4 regions of the Robertmurraya mangrovi genome follow, and region 1 is predicted to be linked to each of the others. Evidence: predicted binding sites of a transcription regulator. Region 1 holds the regulator's gene; each other region holds the start of a gene.

What was found. Region 1 encodes Rex, which represses fermentation and respiration genes when NADH is low (regulators of the CRP and FNR family bind a similar motif). Its sites were predicted from a motif close to TTGTGAAATATTTCACAA; they were not measured.
Region 2: the regulator Rex is predicted to act here: its motif matches at 2,456-2,473, upstream of SM124_RS17785 (DoxX family membrane protein).
Region 3: the regulator Rex is predicted to act here: its motif matches at 1,800-1,817, upstream of pflB (formate C-acetyltransferase).
Region 4: the regulator Rex is predicted to act here: its motif matches at 2,483-2,500, upstream of nirB (nitrite reductase large subunit NirB).

What each region holds. Positions count from the first base shown of each region.
Region 1 covers NZ_JAXOFX010000025.1:39,955-44,984, reverse strand. The annotation lists gene SM124_RS22325 (ABC-F family ATP-binding cassette domain-containing protein) at 1-1,013, opposite strand, end outside; gene moaC (cyclic pyranopterin monophosphate synthase MoaC) at 1,231-1,716, shown strand; gene SM124_RS22315 (redox-sensing transcriptional repressor Rex) at 1,750-2,403, shown strand; gene tatAY (sec-independent protein translocase protein TatAY) at 2,587-2,766, shown strand; gene tatC (twin-arginine translocase subunit TatC) at 2,785-3,549, shown strand; gene SM124_RS22300 (YdiK family protein) at 3,565-3,774, opposite strand; gene SM124_RS22295 (CPBP family intramembrane glutamic endopeptidase) at 3,771-4,508, opposite strand; gene groES (co-chaperone GroES) at 4,930-5,030, shown strand, end outside.
Region 2 covers NZ_JAXOFX010000014.1:92,169-97,198, forward strand. The annotation lists gene htpX (protease HtpX) at 1-673, opposite strand, end outside; gene SM124_RS17780 (DUF1836 domain-containing protein) at 988-1,743, shown strand; gene SM124_RS17785 (DoxX family membrane protein) at 1,840-2,367, opposite strand; gene recQ (DNA helicase RecQ) at 2,650-4,791, shown strand; gene SM124_RS17795 (DL-endopeptidase inhibitor IseA family protein) at 4,849-5,030, opposite strand, start outside.
Region 3 covers NZ_JAXOFX010000027.1:12,650-17,679, reverse strand. The annotation lists gene SM124_RS22760 (DHH family phosphoesterase) at 1-746, opposite strand, end outside; gene SM124_RS22755 (cupredoxin domain-containing protein) at 1,005-1,457, shown strand; gene pflB (formate C-acetyltransferase) at 1,896-4,121, shown strand; gene pflA (pyruvate formate-lyase-activating protein) at 4,413-5,030, shown strand, end outside.
Region 4 covers NZ_JAXOFX010000010.1:43,391-48,420, forward strand. The annotation lists gene nirB (nitrite reductase large subunit NirB) at 1-2,335, opposite strand, end outside; gene SM124_RS14920 (GNAT family N-acetyltransferase) at 2,601-3,074, opposite strand; gene SM124_RS14925 (CaiB/BaiF CoA transferase family protein) at 3,132-4,256, opposite strand; gene SM124_RS14930 (fatty acid--CoA ligase) at 4,303-5,030, opposite strand, start outside.

The DNA.
Region 1 (5,030 bases):
ATAGTGGCATGTTCAACCTTTAAGACATCGTTACCCGTTTGTTTCTCAATTTGAAAACCAAAAGAAGCAGACTTCTCATCTCCTAATGGGCGGTCCATTACTTGCATTTTTTCAAGCTTTTTTCGTCTACTTTGTGCTCGTTTGGTTGTTGAAGCTCGAGCTAAGTTCTTTTGAATAAAATCCTGTAATTTAGAAATTTCGTCTTGTTGCTTTTCAAATAGCTTCATTTCTCGTTCGTATTGTTCTGCCTTTTGGTCTAAATAAGAGCTGTAGTTACCCGTAAATTTAGCAATTTGATTTCTCGCTATTTCATACACTTGATTTACTACTTTATCGAGGAAATAACGATCGTGGGACACGATTAAAATTGCCCCGTCATAACCCTGTAAATATTGCTCTAACCATGAGAGTGTTTCAATATCAAGATGGTTAGTCGGCTCGTCCAAAATAAGAATGTCTGGCTTTGTTAATAATAATTTACCTAAGGCTAAACGTGTTTTTTGCCCACCACTTAAGCTATCAATTTTAGTTGAGTAATCAAAGGATTGGAAATTTAACCCATGAAGAACGGATCTGATATCAGATTCGTACTGGTATCCACCATTTTCTTTGAACTGAACCTGCAGACGGTCATACTCTTTAAGTACTCGATCATAATCAGTCGGATTGTTAAACGTAGACGGATCAGCCATTTTCGCCTCAAGCTGTCGTAGTTCAGCTTCTTGTTTTTTAAGATGACTAAAAACAGTCAGCATTTCTTCCCAAATAGAGAGTCCTGATTCAAGTCCAGTTGTTTGTGCTAAGTAACCAATCGTCACATCCTTTGGTTTAACGATGTCGCCACTTTCATACGAAATTTGCCCGGCTATAATTTTTAATAAAGTAGATTTTCCGGCACCATTACGTCCAACTAGTGCAATCCGGTCTCTTGTTTGTACTTCTAACTTTATATTGGATAAAATAAGGTCAGCACCATATGATTTGGATAGTTGATTAACTTGTAATAATATCATCATTTTTCACCTCAATACTCTAGTGATAAGTGTAACTGATTCACGTAGGAACAGCAATATAAGTAGTATTGATAAAGATTTTTTGTATGTTCAATCATTCTATAAATTGGGCTATTTTTCAATTGTTATGGAAAGAGCTTTTTGTGAAGAAAAGAACAAAGATTTCACACAGATTGACAAAAATAGTGTATCATTTTTTATGAGAGGGTGTTTAGACATGTCAGGATTTACTCACTTCAATGAAGAAGGCAGAGCTAAAATGGTTGATGTTAGTGATAAACAAGAAACCGTCCGTACAGCTATTGCTTATTCTAGTATAAAGGTAAATAAAGATATTTACGATGGAATTGCCAATAACGAGATGAAAAAAGGAGATGTATTGGCTGTGGCTCAAGTAGCGGCTGTTATGGCGGCTAAGAAAACTTGGGATATTATCCCAATGTGCCATCCACTTCCTCTTTCTAGCATTGACATTTCATTTGAATGGGAAATAAATAAAGAAGAGTATACATTATTAATTCAATCATTTGTAAAGACAAAAGGGAATACGGGTGTGGAAATGGAAGCGCTCACAGCAGCATCGGTATGCGCACTAACCGTTTATGATATGTGTAAAGCTTTAGATAAAGGCATGGTCATTGGTCCAACTTACTTAGTAGAGAAGACCGGTGGGAAACATGGCGATTACAAGAGAGAAGTATAATGAGCCAACAAAAATAGGCAAGGGGAATTTTAAATGAATAATGACAGTATGAAAATCCCACAAGCAACGGCAAAACGATTGCCTTTATATTATCGTTTTTTAAAAAACTTACACTCTTCTGGTAAACAGAGAGTGTCATCTGCAGAGCTTAGTGAGGCAGTAAAAGTAGATTCTGCTACGATTCGAAGAGATTTTTCCTATTTCGGAGCATTAGGGAAAAAGGGATACGGGTATAATGTTAATTATCTCTTATCATTCTTTAGAAAAACGCTGGATCAGGATGAGTTAACCAAGGTTGCTTTAATTGGAGTAGGTAACCTAGGAACAGCATTTTTGAATTATAATTTTTTAAAAAATAATAATACAAAAATTGAAATGGGATTCGATGTAGAGTCCTCTAAAGTAGGGACTAAAATTGGAGATGTACCTATTTATCATATGGACGACTTAGAAAGAGTGATTGAAGAGGATGATGTACAAGTTGCTATTCTGACTGTACCTGTATCTGCCGCACAATCCATTACAGATAGACTTGTAAAAGTAAATGTAAAAGGGATATTGAACTTTACACCTGCTAGACTAACGGTCCCTTCTACGATTAGAGTACATCATATTGATTTAGCAGTTGAGTTGCAATCTTTAGTTTATTTTTTAAAACATTACTCCGAGGTAGAAGAAGTAGAGTAGTAAAAAATCATAGAATTAACCAATAGAATTCGACTGAGGTTAGTGGTATATTCTTTATGTTAGAATTATTTCGATCGAATTGCTTTTAGTTCCATAATAAAAGTATTATGATACTAATGCCATTTATAAATAATAGTTTACGATGAGTGATAGATTAAGGCTATTGATAAGGAGGTGAGGCACATGATGAATCTTGGAATGGGAAGCCTCTTACTAATTGTGTTTGTTGCACTATTAATTTTCGGTCCAAAGAAGCTACCTGAGCTTGGAAAAGCAGCAGGAAACACACTGCGTGAATTCAAGAATGCTACAAAAGGGCTAGCAGATGATGATGAGGACGATGAAAAGAAGAAAGTTAAGTAATGTTAGGATGAAACCGTTATGAGTCATAAAGATATGACGATTTATGAGCATATAGGTGAATTAAGAAAACGGCTTGTATTTGCAGTCGTTTTCTTCTTTATTGCCACTGTTATTAGTTTCTTTTTAGCAGAGCCGTTAATCGTTTACTTACAGAAGGCGGATGAAGCAAAAGAGTTAACGATGAATGCTTTCCGTCTAACTGATCCAATTAAAATTTATATGCAGTTTGCCTTTTTGATTGCCTTTGTATTAACTTCGCCATTTTTACTTTATCAGTTGTGGTCGTTTATTAGTCCTGGGTTATATGAAAAAGAGAGAAGAGTAACATTAAGTTATATACCTATTTCTGTGTTTTTATTTATTACAGGAATTGCTTTTTCTTATTTTGTACTTTTTCCTTTTGTTGTTGAGTTTATGACAAGAGTGGCTAATCGGTTAGATATTAATCAGGTAATAGGTATTAATGAATATTTTCAATTCTTGTTTCAATTAACGATTCCTTTTGGTTTGCTTTTCCAGCTTCCAGTTATCATTATGTTTCTAACTAGGCTTGGAATTGTAACACCCATGTTTCTTTCTAAAATTAGAAAGTACTCTTACTTTGTATTGCTCGTTATTGCAGCATTTATTACTCCACCTGAGCTTTTGTCGCATATGATGGTGACCGTACCTCTACTTTTACTATATGAAGTAAGTATCATCATTTCGCGTGTATCCTACAAAAAGGTATTAGAAGCAGAAGAGAAATATGAACAAGAATATAGCCAAAACGAAGAAAAATGAGCCTGTGAACCAAGCTCATTTTTTCTTTTTTTGGATATTTTTAATTTTAAAATGAAACATGATCATTCTAATACCAGAACCGAAATCAAAAGTAGCTAAAATAACTAGTAGATAAGTGAAGAAGCCCCATTCACCGTTTCTTGTAACATCTTGGATAGCAAAAACGGTAAATAATACTCCTAAAACGATATAAATGATTCCCGAAAATAACGGTGATTGCCTCATATAAATAATCCTCCGATAAAGCTTTGAATTTTCTCTGACTCTCGAATCATTCTTTCTATGTCTTCTTTAAAGACAGATTGTACTAAAAAGACAAATGTGTTCATGGCAATGTGGGCGACGATTGGAACGATAATCCGATTGGTTTTAACATATAAGAAGGCAAAGGTAAAGCCCATAGCTGAATACAGTAGTAAATGCTCTAATTCTGCATGTGCTAAGGCAAAAATAACAGAACTGATTAATCCTGATAGGAAGAAATTAAACCTTTGATAAAGAGAACCGAAAATGATTTTACGAAAAACAATTTCTTCGAGAATCGGTCCGATTACGGAACTTACTAAAGCAACAATCGGAAAGGCCTCAATAAAACTTAAGATTTGCTGGGTATTTTCTGACCCCATTTCAATGCCTAATAACCTTTCAATGTTTGCAGCTAGACCTTGAGCAAATAAAGCAAGAAATACCCCGCCTACTGCCCAAAAAATAGAAGAATTGATTGAAGCAACTTTTCGCTCATTATATCCTTTTTTCATTTCTTTCCTTAATAAAAATAATACGATTAAGAGCGTTAATGAAAAACTAAAAACTAACCAAATAATAACAGAAAGAACCTGCATATCTTCTATAGTCTTTCCAAAGAAAACTCCTGAAAAAGCAATGATGGGAACTCCGATAAAGCTGGAGAGCTGCATACCAATATAGGCGATTAAGATAATCCAATATTCCCTTTTCAATATTATTAATCTCCTTTAGTAAATGTAATCAATGATGGCACTATCTTTCATTTTACAAGTAATAAGCTTAATGTTTCAAATTAGAGGACTTGTTAATGTAAATATTCAGGTAGATGTATTTAATAACTATGGGCCTTGCCTGACAAGCATAACTAAACTTTTAATATTTTTCATAAAAAATTGGATATAAATAGAAAATTCGTGCATACTTTGTATGGTTGTGGAAAAATCCAACTTGTACGCTAAAGAAATGAACTACGTATATTGAAAAAAGCTTATCTTAATAATTTTATGTAAAAAATTTGAGCTTGACTCTTGCAAATATTTATCAGATTCATTAATATAATAATTGTGTTAGCACTCAATAAGAGAGAGTGCTAATAAAGAAAAATTTACATACAATTTGAGGAGGTTGTTTCACTTGTTAAAGCCACTAGGTGATCGTGTAGTTATTGAACTTGTTGAAACTGAAGAAAAAACTGCAAGCGGTATTCTTTTACCGGATAGTGCAAAAGAAAAGCC
Region 2 (5,030 bases), on a different contig from region 1:
CTCTATGTCTTGAGTATGCAAAAACAACTAAACTTCCTAAGATCGAGAAGGCAATTTGGAATACGATTACCGCAATGAAGTGTACAATTGGAGCAATATCTTCTCTAACAAAACGTGATACAGCCCAAGCTGCGATACGTGCTAAGAAAACTACAAACGTGTTTACTACCCCTTGGAGTAAAGTCATCGTAACCATATCGCCATTAGCAATGTGCGCAACCTCATGGGCAATTACACCTTCAATTGCTGCATCGTCCATTTCGTGTAACAAGCCAGTTGAAACTGCCACTAAAGAGCGTTTTTTAGATGGTCCTGTAGCAAATGCATTTACTTCTGGAGAATCATAAATTCCAACCTCTGGCATATGAGTTAAACCAGCTGCTCTTGAGAGACGGTGAACCTTTTCAACAATTTCTCTTTCCATGGATGAAAGTGAAGCTTCTGGTTTTAATACTCGAACATTCATCATTTTCTTTGCCATCCAACGTGACATAGCTAGAGAGATAAAAGCACCGGAAAAACCAATAACCGCACTAAAAACTAATAGTGCACCAAAATCAATCCCACCAGCAGCATTAATGTAATTTCCTCCGCCAATGAGAGAAAAGATAATGCTAATGGTCACTAATACAAGAATATTAGTTAACAAAAAATAAAAAATACGCTTTCCCATACACTCACCCTTTACCTTTTTATAATAGATGTTTTGAACATAATCTTTTGTGGTAATAATTTTTGAGTTCATTTGAACTTATCCTAAGACTTATTATATGATGATGAAAAAAAGATTTCAACATATAAAACTTGTAAATACTGTTTCATAAGGGTGTTGACTATAGATTAGGAAACAATTAGGATGAAGAAAATGAGGACAGGGGTTTACTCTTTGTATAAGTTGTATATGTAGCTTGAATCAATTATTGATAAAATGACTAATGATATAAGATTTCTTAATTTAGAAGAAAAGGGACTCAGGGGTTGATATTGTTGGAACTATTTCAGCTTTCAAGAAGTAATATGGCAGATTTTCTAGTTGCTTTAAAAGGTGAAGGAGACCAGACTCCGTTGACCGTTCTTCAATCGGCATGGGCAAACTCCCACCAAAACGAAGTACATAATGGAACTTCACTACCTGCTTTCATGGAAACAAAAATGCCAGCTGTTTTTGAGAAATTTATAAAAGAAAATAAAAGTAAAATAGGATTCTCTATTAACGAAATTGTCATGTTAGGTAATCAAATTGAATTTACAAACCTTTCTCCAACTGCCGTTCAGAACTGGGTGAAGCGGGATGTGAAAAATTTGATTGGCTCTCCGCAGTTAGGAAAAAAATATACGGTTGATCAAGCAGCGATTCTTTTAATAATTGAAGACTTAAAGTCCTCCCTTGACTTTGAGTCCATTAGAAAGGTGCTAACATTAGTATTTAACAATCCTGCCGATCGAACCGATGATGTAATTGATCCACTAACATTGTATGCAGCCTATGCATCGATCTTTGAGAAAATTCATCATGAGAGATTAATACCTGGAGATATTTCAGTCCCTATCAATCTTCAAATAGAAGAGTTTATAAAAAAAGAATCCGAAACGCTGATTCCTACTTTTACTGGTTTAAATGAAGAACAAAGAAACATTGTCTTAAATGTTTTAATTATGACTACTTTAACCGTGCTATCTTCCTATTATCAAACATTAACAAAGCAATATATGACGGCAACGTTATTTTTAAATGGTATATAAACAAACAAAATCCCCCTAGAAATAGGGGGATTTGATGATTTCAGTCGAGGTGATCCTATTCAATACGTCGCTAACCAGGGCGCCTACGCTTTTCTGTTACGCAGCTGGTCTAAAGCTACTGTCTGGTGATTGATTGTTGTTTTCGATATGAGCTTTTTTTCTGAAGTACGGAATGACCCAGCGGTCTAAACCAAATCGACCAGCATTATAACCTGCAGCTAAAATGATGAATCCTAAGAAAATATCAGTAGGGTTATGTGATACAGTTCCTGCTAAGAAGAAAGAGAAGTTCATCATAAGTCCAAAGAATACGGCTGCAGAAGTTAAGCATCCTAAAATTAATCCTAAACCTACTAATAACTCACCCCAAGGAATAAGGAAGTTGAATACATCTATATTTGGTAATGCAAAGTTTTCTAGAAATGATACATACCAACCATAAGTTATGCTTCCGTCTGGACCTTTTACAGGATTAGCGACGGCATTTTTTAAATAACCTGAAGCATCAAAACCACCTGTTAATTTTCCAAGACCAGCAGTAAACCAAGAATATCCAAGGAATAAACGAATGACTGTTAATATCCCGGCAGAAATTTTATTCTCTCTTAAAAATTGATTGAACATTTTAATCCCAGCCTTTCTTTATTACTAATTATGTTTTTGTTTTGTTTACACTTACAATATACTCTAGATTTACTGATTAGAATATGATTTGTGAAATAGTTCACAAATTAGATAAAGATTGTTGAAGAAATTATGAACAATAAAGCTAGCTGTTCATCTTTTAATAAGTGTATATTCAACCGTGTATAAAGAATAAAAAATATGTTAAAATGTTTAGTAGTTTATCTGTATTAATCCTCTATCATCCTCTTAAAATCATTCCCCGGAAAGGAGCTCGTCTTTTTGTTTAATAAAGCTCAAGAACTACTTCAATCTTATTTTGGTTATTCTGCATTTCGCCCAGGTCAAGAGCAGGTGATTCGTTCCATACTTGATGGAGAAAACATGATTGCGATTATGCCGACAGGTGGAGGGAAGTCTATCTGTTATCAAATCCCAGCTCTTATGCTTCCAGGAACAACCATTGTTATTTCACCGCTAATTTCATTAATGAAAGACCAAGTGGATACACTAATTCAACTTGGGATTCCTGCAACCTATATTAACAGTTCCATTAGTATTGTTGAAGCTAGAGAACGGATGGAAGAGGCGAAGCTAGGAGAATATAAGCTTTTATATATTGCTCCTGAACGATTAGATTCACGTGAGTTCCTTCAAGATTTACAAAGTATACCCATATCGCTTTTAGCAGTGGATGAAGCTCACTGTATTTCCCAATGGGGGCATGATTTTAGGCCGAGCTATCTTAACATTATGAGATTGGTTAACTATTTACCTGAAAGACCGATTGTAGTGGGATTAACAGCCACAGCCACTCCAAAGGTTCGAGAAGATATTGGTCGGTCCCTACAGATAGAAGAAGGAAATATGGTTATTACGGGGTTTGAAAGAAAAAATCTCTCTTTCTCTTCTATTAAAGGTCAAGATAGACTCAAATATTTAACCAGCTATATTAAAAAGAACCCGTTAGAAGCTGGAATTATTTATGCTGCCACTAGGAAAACGGTAGATCAGTTATATGAGACATTAAAAAAGGCAAATATTAATGTTGCTCGTTATCATGCAGGTATGAGCGATGTGGATAGAAGCATCGAACAGGAACGTTTCTTACAAGACGACGCAACCGTAATGGTAGCAACTTCTGCTTTTGGTATGGGAATAGATAAATCGAACATCCGCTATGTTATTCATTTTCAGCTGCCGAAAAATATGGAGAACTATTATCAAGAAGCTGGACGTGCAGGGAGAGACGGGTTGGATAGTGAATGTATCCTTCTATACTCTTCTCAGGATGTACAAATACAGAGATTTTTAATTGAGCAGTCAAGCGAACGAGAGAGAATGGCACAAGAGTTAGAAAAGCTTCAATTAATGGTTGATTACTGCCATACAGAAGAATGTTTACAAGCTTATGTATTAAAGTATTTTGGAGAAACCGAGGTTGAGGCTTGTGGACGTTGTGGAAACTGTACAGACTCCAGGTCAAGTGTTGACGTTACAAAAGAAGCCCAAATGGTTTTGTCTTGTATAATTCGAATGGGGCAAAGGTTTGGTAAGTCTTTCGTTGCACAAGTGTTGACCGGTTCTAAAAATAAGAAAATCATTGAATTTGGCTTCCAAACACTTCCGACCTATAACATTTTAAAGGATAAAAGTTCAAAGGATGTTAGTGACTTCATTGAATTTTTAATATCGCAAGAAGTGGTTGCTGTTAAACATGGTACTTTTCCAACGATTTACGTTACTGCAAAAGGAAAGGACATTCTGCTTGGTAAGGACATACTTCTTAGAAAAGAAGCAGTTGAAACGAAACAGGTGTCAAAAGGAGATCCGTTATTTGAAGTACTAAGATCTTTAAGAAAAGAAATTGCTGACAGGGAAAAAGTTCCGCCATTTGTTATTTTCTCTGATAGCTCTTTAATGGATATGTGTGCGAAAATCCCGCAAAATGAAGATGAATTTTTAATGGTTAACGGAGTGGGGGAGAACAAGCTCAAAAAATATGGCCAAGCCTTTATGGATGAAATTGTTCGATACTGTGAGGCACATCCAGAACGGGAACCAATCCTTGAAACTAGTGCTACACCTAAATCAAAACCTAAAAAGAAGACTGTTACTGACTCTCATTTAGAAACATATAAATATCATCAGGAAAAATTAACTGTCCTAGAGATTTCTAGTAAACGTGATTTAGCTTTATCCACTGTCGAGAATCATTTACTTCAATGTTCCCAACAAGGGATGGAGTTGGACTTTTCAATTCTGCTAAACGAGGATGAAAGGTCGGCAATAGAAAAGGCAATTAACGAAGCAGGTAGAGATAAGTTGAAGCCAATTAAAGAGCTTCTTCCAGATCATATCTCTTACTTTCAGATAAAAATATATTTAATCATGACAAAGGTCAGTTCTCCTTTAGTAAACTAAAGGGGGACTGACCCTTTTATATGCTTTTTCCGGGGGAAGGTAAAAGCATGATTTATTTTACTTTTTTAAATGCGGTTCAGTTCCAACACTTACAATTTTGTATTCCATTTCATCTGTTTGTTGAATTAAGAAAAACATTTGGTTTTCACCAGGTTTTAACGAGCCTTTGTAGTCTTTCTTTAGCTCAACATAGAACTTAACTGCAAACTCTACCTGAGCTGTTTCACGGCCTACTTCTT
Region 3 (5,030 bases), on a different contig from region 1:
TCGAGGTGTTCATTTTCTTTTCCTAGCTCATTTCCCAGTTCTGAGTGATAATTCTCAGCATGAACAATTCCAGCGCAATAATCACCAATAAACGTTTGAACAATTTCTCTCTTCTTTCTTCTTATGTAGCGCTCAATTTTTTCCTCTTCCATTTCTAAAAGCTTTTTCTCAAATTCGTCAAATTCAAAATGTCTACTCTTTTGAATTCTCGCAACCATCTTCTCTTCAAAATCTTCTATAGAGCCCATGAAAAATAAGTCATTTAAGTGCTTCGCAGTAATATTGTCATTTTCATCCCATTCCCAAGTATCGTACTGACGAACAAGCTCAACAAATTCGTGTAGAGCTGGTGTTGGTTCAATTAACCGATGCTGAATTAAATACTCATAAAATAAGGAAGTGGCACATGCTAAACGCCCATCATCGTACTCTACTCTTACACTCCCCCAGCTATAGTCATTAAAATGAAGAGCTGTTTTGTGATGGTCAATTAACTTGAGCCTTCCACGGTTCTTTACAAATTCATCTACTCTCTTCGTGTTCTCTTCGTTGATTGATAAATCTGTAATAAACACGAACTTGTCTTTATTTCTTTTATCATTGGCCCTTTCTAAATAACGAGCCACCTGATGATTGAGACCCATGACAGAATTATAACTAACTTCAACTTGATCTTTAAACGCAATCTTAGCCACGATTCCGCACCCTACTCCGTCTAAGTCATTATGTGTAAATAGTTGGTACATTCCCATCACCTTAAAAAAATAATCTTTTTCTAAAAATAGCTGTCCTTCTTCAATATAAACAACAACGATTTTAGAAAAGAGTTGTACAGTTTAGTTTGTAGTTTTGGAATTTTTCTATACAGATTGTTGTTAACGAATAAGTCCTTCAACAACACTCTAGAATTAATTTCCAAAGAATTTGAACCATTTCAAAAAAGTAGACAAGTTCTACCTCCTAGTACGCATATAATGTATGGACAACTTATAGGAGGGGTGTTTATGCAATTTCTAGTTATTAAGAAACGTTCTTTAGTCTTTATTCTACTTATTTTCCTTACGATAGCATCAGCTTCAGTTTGGTACTACATGAATCTAAATACACTACCCGTTATGAATCAGCCATCTCAAGATCAAGCTAGAGTCATTCATATGGTTACAGGTGAATTTAAGTCTACAACAGAGGATGGTAAAGAAATTGAGGCTTACAGATGGGATCCTGGAACCATTCTTATTAACAAGGGTGAAAAAGTTAAATTAGTGATTTACGGTGTAAACGGAAAAGAACATCCATTTATGATTGAAGGTACCAACATTAAAGGGACTGTGAAAAAAGGTGAGGAAACGGTTGTGGATCTTCAATTTGATCAAGAAGGTACATACAGACTTATCTGTTTAACACACCCTGATAAAAACAGTAGTGGCCCAATGATTGCTTATATTGTAGTTGATTAATGTGCTCTGAGGCTGTTTTGTTGTTACAGTAAACAAAGCAGCCTCACCTTTTCTTCGCACTAAAGTCCATTCACTTTTCATCCGCATATATCCTCCAACATTTTTATATATTTAATTTCCTCTTTTGTTCAAATTCCTTTCATCATTTTTAAATGTCACGAAATCTCCAAATGCTCGACCTCTTTTTAACTGTTAGTGGCGTTACAATAGTGTTAATTGAAGAGCACCAACAATCAATTATAGTACAGTTTTGCAACTCATTAACTGTTAAGTACACTTTTACGATTGAAATATACCACACAAAACCAATGTTCATAATAATGTCAAATTACAAACCCAAAAGTGTGATGTACTTCACATTTAAAACTGTTATACTTCATTTAAGATTAAATTGTAATAACTGTTATATATATAAATTAACTTAAGAGGTGGACCATCATGGACCAATGGAAAGGTTTTTCAACAGGTAGTTGGCAAAGAGAAGTAAATGTACGAGACTTTATTCTAAAGAATTTCACTCCATATGAAGGAGATGATTCATTTTTAGAAGGTCCTACAGAAGCAACAACTGAACTTTGGAAACAAGTGATGGAATTAACGAAAAAAGAACGTGAAAACGGTGGAGTTCTTGATATGGATACGGAAGTTGTATCTTCCATTGTCTCTCACGGCGCTGGTTATTTAAATAAAGAGCTTGAAAAAGTAGTGGGTGTTCAAACAGATCAACCATTTAAACGTTCCCTTCAACCTTATGGTGGAATAAGAATGGCTCAACAATCTTGTGAGTCTTACGGATTTGAATTAAATAAAGAAATCGAGAGAATTTTTACAGAATATAGAAAAACTCATAACCAAGGAGTTTTTGATGCATATACAGATGAAATGAAGCTTGCTCGTAAAGTAGGTATTATCACTGGCTTACCTGACGCATATGGTCGTGGACGTATTATCGGCGACTATCGACGTGTAGCCCTTTACGGTGTTGATTTCTTAATCGCAGAGAAGAAAAAAGATTTAGCTGGTACTACAGCTGTTATGAGCGAAGATGTAATTAGATTGAGAGAAGAAATCTCAGAACAAATTCGTGCATTACAAGAGTTAAAACAACTAGGAGAGATTTACGGTTTTAATTTATCACAACCTGCTACTAATGCAATAGAAGCTTTCCAATGGTTATATCTAGCTTACCTTGCTGCTATTAAGGAGCAAAATGGTGCTGCAATGAGTCTGGGGCGTGTTTCCACTTTCCTAGATATCTATATTAATAGAGATTTTCAAAACGGGTTTATCACAGAGGATGAAGCTCAAGCACTAGTTGACCACTTTGTTATGAAGCTTCGTTTAGTCAAATTTGCTCGTACTCCAGATTATAATGAATTATTTAGTGGCGACCCAACTTGGGTTACGGAATCAATTGGTGGAATGGCTATGGATGGACGTCCTCTTGTAACTAAGAGTTCTTTCCGTTTCTTGCACACATTATCTAACCTTGGCCCTGCACCAGAGCCTAACTTAACAGTCTTATGGTCAACACAACTACCAGAAGGCTTCAAAAAATATTGTGCAAAAATTTCCATTGAGACAAGTTCGATTCAATATGAAAATGATGATGTGATGCGCCCTGAATGGGGAGACGATTATGGAATCGCATGCTGTGTTTCAGCTATGGAAATTGGTAAGCAAATGCAATTCTTTGGAGCACGTGCTAACTTAGCGAAAGCCCTTCTATATGCGATTAATGGCGGTAAAGATGAAAAGTACAAAATCCAAGTTTCACCTGAGTCTTCCCCTATTACTTCAGACATTCTGAATTACGATGAAGTACTGGCAAAATTTGATCAAACAATGGAATGGCTTGCTGGGCTTTATATCAACACATTAAACGTGATTCACTATATGCATGATAAGTACAGCTATGAAAGAATTGAAATGGCATTACATGATTCACAGATCCTTCGTACTATGGCGACTGGTATTGCTGGACTAAGCGTTGTGGCAGACTCACTGAGTGCGATTAAATATGCAGAAGTGAAAGTTATTCGTGACGAGGATGGAACTGCTATTGACTTTGAAATTAACGGAGATTTCCCTAAATACGGTAACAATGATGACCGTGTAGATAGTATCGCTGTAGAACTAGTAGAAACTTTTATGAAAAAACTTCGTAAGCATAAAACTTACAGAGATTCACTAACAACAATGTCTATTTTAACGATTACTTCTAACGTTGTTTATGGTAAGAAAACAGGTAATACACCAGATGGTCGTCGTGCAGGTGAGCCTTTTGCTCCTGGTGCGAACCCTATGCATGGTAGAGATACAAAAGGTACTCTAGCTTCCCTATCTTCTGTTGCAAAATTACCATATAGCTATGCATTAGATGGTATCTCAAATACTTTCTCTATCGTGCCAAAAGCTTTAGGAAAAGATGATGATAGCAGAATTCGTAATTTAGTGAGTATTTTAGATGGTTACTCTATCAAACAAGGTCACCATTTAAACGTAAACGTATTTAATAGAGAAACATTACTTGATGCAATGGAGCACCCAGAAGAGTATCCACAGTTAACGATTCGCGTATCCGGTTATGCCGTTAACTTCATTAAATTAACTAGAGAACAGCAGCTTGACGTAATCAACCGCACATTCCATGGTTCAATGTAATTAAGAAAAGCGTAAGCGCCCGTTTAGCGACGTATGGACTGGAGCGCCTCGACTGAGATAAAGGAAACACGAAGAGCGTCAGCGATTCGATGTTGACTTATCGTAGGGAGAGGAGCGAAGTACACTAGTCGCTGGGCGTTGGAGCTAGACAGTAATCTAAATTCAGAAAACATATACTTCCTTATCTAGAAATAACTGGATCGTATACATGTTATTATTACGCTCCCCCTTTTCTTCATGGAATGAACACCAATGTAAAACAGCAAGCTTATCTCGAGAGGAGTACACATCATGAACGGAAACATACATTCAATCGAAACATTTGGAACAGTAGATGGTCCTGGCATTCGCTATGTCATTTTTACTCAAGGTTGTCTTCTGCGCTGTCAGTTCTGTCATAATGCAGATACTTGGGAAATAGGGACTGGTAAAGTTATGTCTGTTTCTGAAATCATTGATGACTTAAAATCCTACCTTCCTTTTATCGATGCATCTGGTGGTGGTATTACGGTTAGTGGTGGTGAACCACTTCTACAAATCCCCTTCTTAATTGAATTATTTAAGGAGTGCAAAAAACTTGGAATCCACACAACCATTGATTCATCGGGCGGCTGTTTTTCACATGCGGAGCAATTCCAAAGAAATCTAAAGGAGCTATTACAATATACGGATCTGGTGTTATTAGACTTAAAACATATTGATAGAAAGAAACATATTAATCTAACGGGCATGGCAAATGACCACATTTTGGAGTTTGCTAAATACCTATCAGATCAAAAGGTCCCAATTTGGGTGCGACATGTTTTAGTCCCTACCGTTTCAGATGATGAAGAGGATTTAAGAAGACTAGGTGAATTTATTCAAACATTGTCTAACGTTGAAAGAATTGAAGTCCTTCCCTACCATAAG
Region 4 (5,030 bases), on a different contig from region 1:
TAGTTAATGTTTTTTCAAGTCTTTCATTTAACTCATGTCTTGTCTTCTTATCTTTTAATACTTCTTTCACATGCTCAAGACCTACTCGCTCTACCCATGTTGATGTTCTCTCTAAGTAGTTCCCACTTTCACGGTAGTATTGAACGTATGCGCCTACCATGTCCATAATTTCTTCCTCTGTTTTTACTGTGCAAAGAAGATCTCCTGCTCGAAGGTCTGTTCCTCCATTACCAGCCACGTAAATTTCCCATGCTCCATCTATACCGACAATCCCAATGTCTTTAATTCCCGATTCAGCACAGTTTCTCGGACAGCCAGATACACCCATTTTGAATTTGTGTGGAGTATCTAAACGTTCGAATTTCTTCTCTAGTTTAATACCAAGACTCATAGAATCTTGTGTACCAAAGCGACAGAATTGTGAACCTACACATGTTTTAACCGTACGAAGTGTTTTTCCATATGCGTAGCCAGATGGCATATCTAAGTCTGACCATACATGGATTAAATCTTCCTTTTTCACTCCCATAAGAGCAATCCTTTGTCCGCCTGTTAGTTTCACAAGAGGAACATTGTACTTATCAGCCACTTCAGCAATGGTTTTTAAATCTTTGGCTGTTGTTACTCCACCATACATTCTTGGTACAACAGAGTAAGTGCCGTCTTTTTGAATATTGGCATGCATTTTTTCGTTTACTAAACGAGAATCTCTTTCTTCTCTATACTCTTCTGGATAAATCATTCCAAGATAGTAGTTGAGTGCTGGACGACATTTCGAGCATCCTTCTTCATTTTTCCACTCAAGAACATTCATCACTTCTTTTACACTCATTAAGCCCTTCGCTTTAATTTCATCTACTACCTCATCTTTGCTTAAAGTAGTACAACCACAAATGGATGTTTTCTTAGCTGAAGCATCATAACCGTCACCCAGTGTGTAAGCTAAAATATCGGAAACAAGCGATTTACAACGGCCACATGAACGTCCGGCGTTAGTACAGCTGCCTACTTCCTCTACTGTTGTTAATCCTTGTGTCTTAATGGATTCAACAATCGTTCCTTTTGTTACCCCGTTACAACCACAGACAAGTTCTGAATCTGGCATAGATTCCACACCTACGGATTCGCTTCCACATGTATTTGATTCTAAAATGGAACTGCTTGTCTTTCCGCTTATATCTTCTTTTTCTGTTAACATTCTAAATAGTCTTGTGCTATCTTTTGTGTCACCGTAAAGAACGATACCGACAATTTGGTTATTTCGAATTAATATTTTTTTGTAGATTCCTTCAAACTCGTTGTGTACTTTAATCGACTTTGTTGAAGGGTCGTCGTTGATTTCTCCAGCTGAATATAAGTCAACATTTGAAACTTTCAGCTGTGTACCTACTGTTGATCCTTCATATGGTTTCGGTTCGCGACCTGTCATTTTTTCCGCTAGCACTTTACCTTGTTCATAAAGTGGAGCTACCATACCATAAGTGATTTCACGGTGCTCGGCGCATTCCCCAACCGCATAAACATTCGGTATATTTGTTTCCATAAAGTCATTTACGACAATTCCTCTATTTACGTAAATATTTGAGTCCTTCGCTAGTTGAACATTTGGTTTAATTCCAACCGCCATAACCACTAAGTCCGCTTCAATTTCTTGTCCATCTTTGAAACGAAGTCCTGTCACTCGTTCTTCACCAACGATTTCAACTGTTTCTTTTTCTAATAAAAAATTCATTCCTTGAGCTTCAAGTTCATTTTTCAACATTTCAGCAGCAGTTTGATCCAGTTGTCTTTCCATTAAATATGGAGTTAAATGCACAACATCCACTTTCATACCTAAATTGAGTAAGCCGCGAGCTGCTTCTAATCCAAGTAATCCTCCACCAATAACAACAGCCTTTTTATAGTGTTTAGATGTTTTAATCATCATGTCACAATCTTTAATATCGCGGAAACCAACAACCCCTTGTTTATCCGCTCCTGGTAGAGGAAGGATGAAAGAGCTTGATCCTGTTGCGATAATTAAATCATCATATTCTACTACTCGATTTTTATTTGAGTGAACCTGTTTGTTCTCTGTATCAATTTGGACAATTTCTTCATCTGTATAAAGTTCAATTCCGTTATTTTTATACCAATCCCAATTATTTAGGACAATTTGATCAACCGTTGTATCTCCCTGTAGGACCGTTGACAGCTGAATTCTATTATAGTTAGGATGTGGTTCATTTCCGAAAATCGTGATATGAAAAGTTTGAGGGGCTAGTTTTAAAATTTCTTCAATTGTTCTTACTCCAGCCATTCCATTTCCTATTAAGACTAGCTTTCTTTTTTCCATGGTTGTTTCCCCCTGTGTGTGATGTGAGTGATGCTTGTTTCTAGGTGTCCTTTTTGTTTGCTCACTATTTCACATATCTGTTGATAGCTTTATTTTAACCCCATAATGGTTGTGAATGTGTGACGAACTTCACACATTTTCATTAGTTTGTGATTACTTTCACATATTGTTCATGGAGTAAGCGTTTTCAAAACAAAATAGTTCTCTTGCTGTTTAGATATATAAAAAAATAGTACGCCATCATTAGCGTACTATTTTTATACATTTACGAAACCGTTACACCTGTGTCATAAGCATAAATTAGCTCTTCAACAAAGTGCTTTACCGTTTCCCCTGTATCCTTGAATCCAACTGCCTCATATAAGCTTTTCGCCTTAATATTTTCAGGATGGAAGGTTAATAGGATTTTCTCACACTGGAATCGGTCTACCATATCTTTTAGGACCAACTCTAGAGATTGCTTTCCATAGCCCTTTCCTTGGAATTTGAAATCAATCATGATTCTACCAACCTCATAACCTTTCAATTCCTCTGAGTATCCATACATTGTAAAACCTACTAAAGTTTCGTTGTCATAAATTGCTTTCGTTACCCATCCACCTTCTATACTTGCTTGAGTAAGCGAAAAACAGTTTGAAGCAATATCTTTTTCAAAAATTTTATTTTTTTGGTCTTCTCTACTTCTTAGTAAAACAACATCAAACCAGTTTTCTTTTGTAATATCTTTAAGTGTAATCATTTCTATACCTCCAATGAATATAAAAATATTTTATCATTGGAGGTTAGTAAAAAACTACTAAAATATTCCTTTATTTTTCCACTGAGTTAATTGATCTTCTGACGCTCCTAATATAGAAGTTAAAATTTCTTCTGAATGTTCTCCCTTTTCTGGTGGAAGATTAGATAATGGAAGTTCAAAACCACTATACATTTTTACTTGACGGTCTCCATTGCCATTTTCAAATAAATGACTCATAAACATCGGAAATTCTTTTAATTCGTTCGTTTCTAACACAGGGGCTAAACAACAATCTACTTTCATACTAAAATCAATCCATTCAGACAGTGTTTTACTCTTAAAAAGTGACTTAACTTCCTCATAAATGGAGGTGCTTTCCTCCGTTTTTGAAAAATGGTGTTCGATCAAGTCTTCGCGCTCGACCGCTAGGCAGAAATAAGTCCAAAACTTTTTCTCTAAAGCTCCAAGACTCACATAGCGGTTATCCGATGTTTCATACAGCCCATAGCAGACAACTTCACCATTAAGAACAGATACGCCTGAAGGGTAACCGGTTGCTTGCTCATAGAGGAGGTGGTTCCCCATTAACGAAACCATTACATCTGCAATAGAAATACAGTGGTAACTTCCTTCTCCAGTTTTACCTCTTGAAACGAGCCCTGCTAAAATTTTTTCACTTGCAGCAATCCCTCCATAAAAATCTGCTAGAGTAATAGAGGGATGGACGGGTCTTCCGTTCATGTCCTTCAACTGAGCTAAAACACCACTTACCGCCATATAGTTTAGGTCATGACTGCCAAGCTTGTTTTCATTCCCGTATCCCGTTATGGAACAATAAACGATGTTCGGATTGACTTCCTTTGCTTCGTGAAACCCAAGTCCTAGTTTTGACATGACGCCAGGTCGGAAACTTTCTAGAACCACATCCGCTTTAGAAATGAGTTGAAGTGCTATATCCTTCCCCTCTGGTTCCTTCAAATTCAGCGTAATACTTTTTTTATTGCGGTTATTAGCTAAATAAACTAAACCCGTTCCATTTTTTTTCGCTCCAGTTACTCGTGCTGGGTCTCCTTCTAATGGTTCCACTTTTATGACCTCCGCACCTAAGTCTGCTAATCTCATTGAAGCGAACGGACCTGGTAAATAGTTTGAGAAATCTATAATTCTTATACCGTTTAACATGGGAGAATCCTTTCCTTAAGCAGTATGATTTTTGGATGATAGTTATTTATCCCTCATTACTAAAGAGCTCTTCCAACTGCTTTCTCAGCATAAATTTCTGTATTTTACCACTCGCATTTCTTGGGAGAACATCGCAGAATACATATTTTCTTGGACGCTTATAGTTAGCGAGGTTTTCGCTATTTAAACACCATTGGTCGAGGTCTTTTTCAGTTAATGCTGGATCTTTTTTAACAACAAAGGCTGTTACGGTTTCTCCCCAGCGATCATCTGGTTGACCTACGATAGCAACATCAAGCACGCCACCTTGTTCATATAAAACATCTTCTACTTCACGAGGATAAATATTTTCGCCTCCGCTAATAATCATATCGTCTACCCGGTCCTTCACCCATAAGTAGCCTTCGTCGTCTAAATAACCAATATCTCCAGAGTGGTACCAACCTTTATACATGGCATGACTTGTTGCTTCCTCGCGGTTATAGTAGCCACTCATCATACAAGGACCTTTTACAATGATTTCTCCTGTCTCACCTGCTGGGACAACATCATCTGGATCTGATGGTCCATCTTCTTTAGGCATTACGATACGGATTTCGTGATTTAAACACGCTTGCCCAGCAGACCCTGCTTTTCTAATCTGATCGTCTTCTCCTAAGAAAGTAATGGCTGGACCCATTTCTGTCATACCATATGCCTGGACGAGCTTTACTCCAAGTTTTTCATGACAAGCAAATACGAGAGCTGGAGCCATTGGAGCAGCACCATATAAAC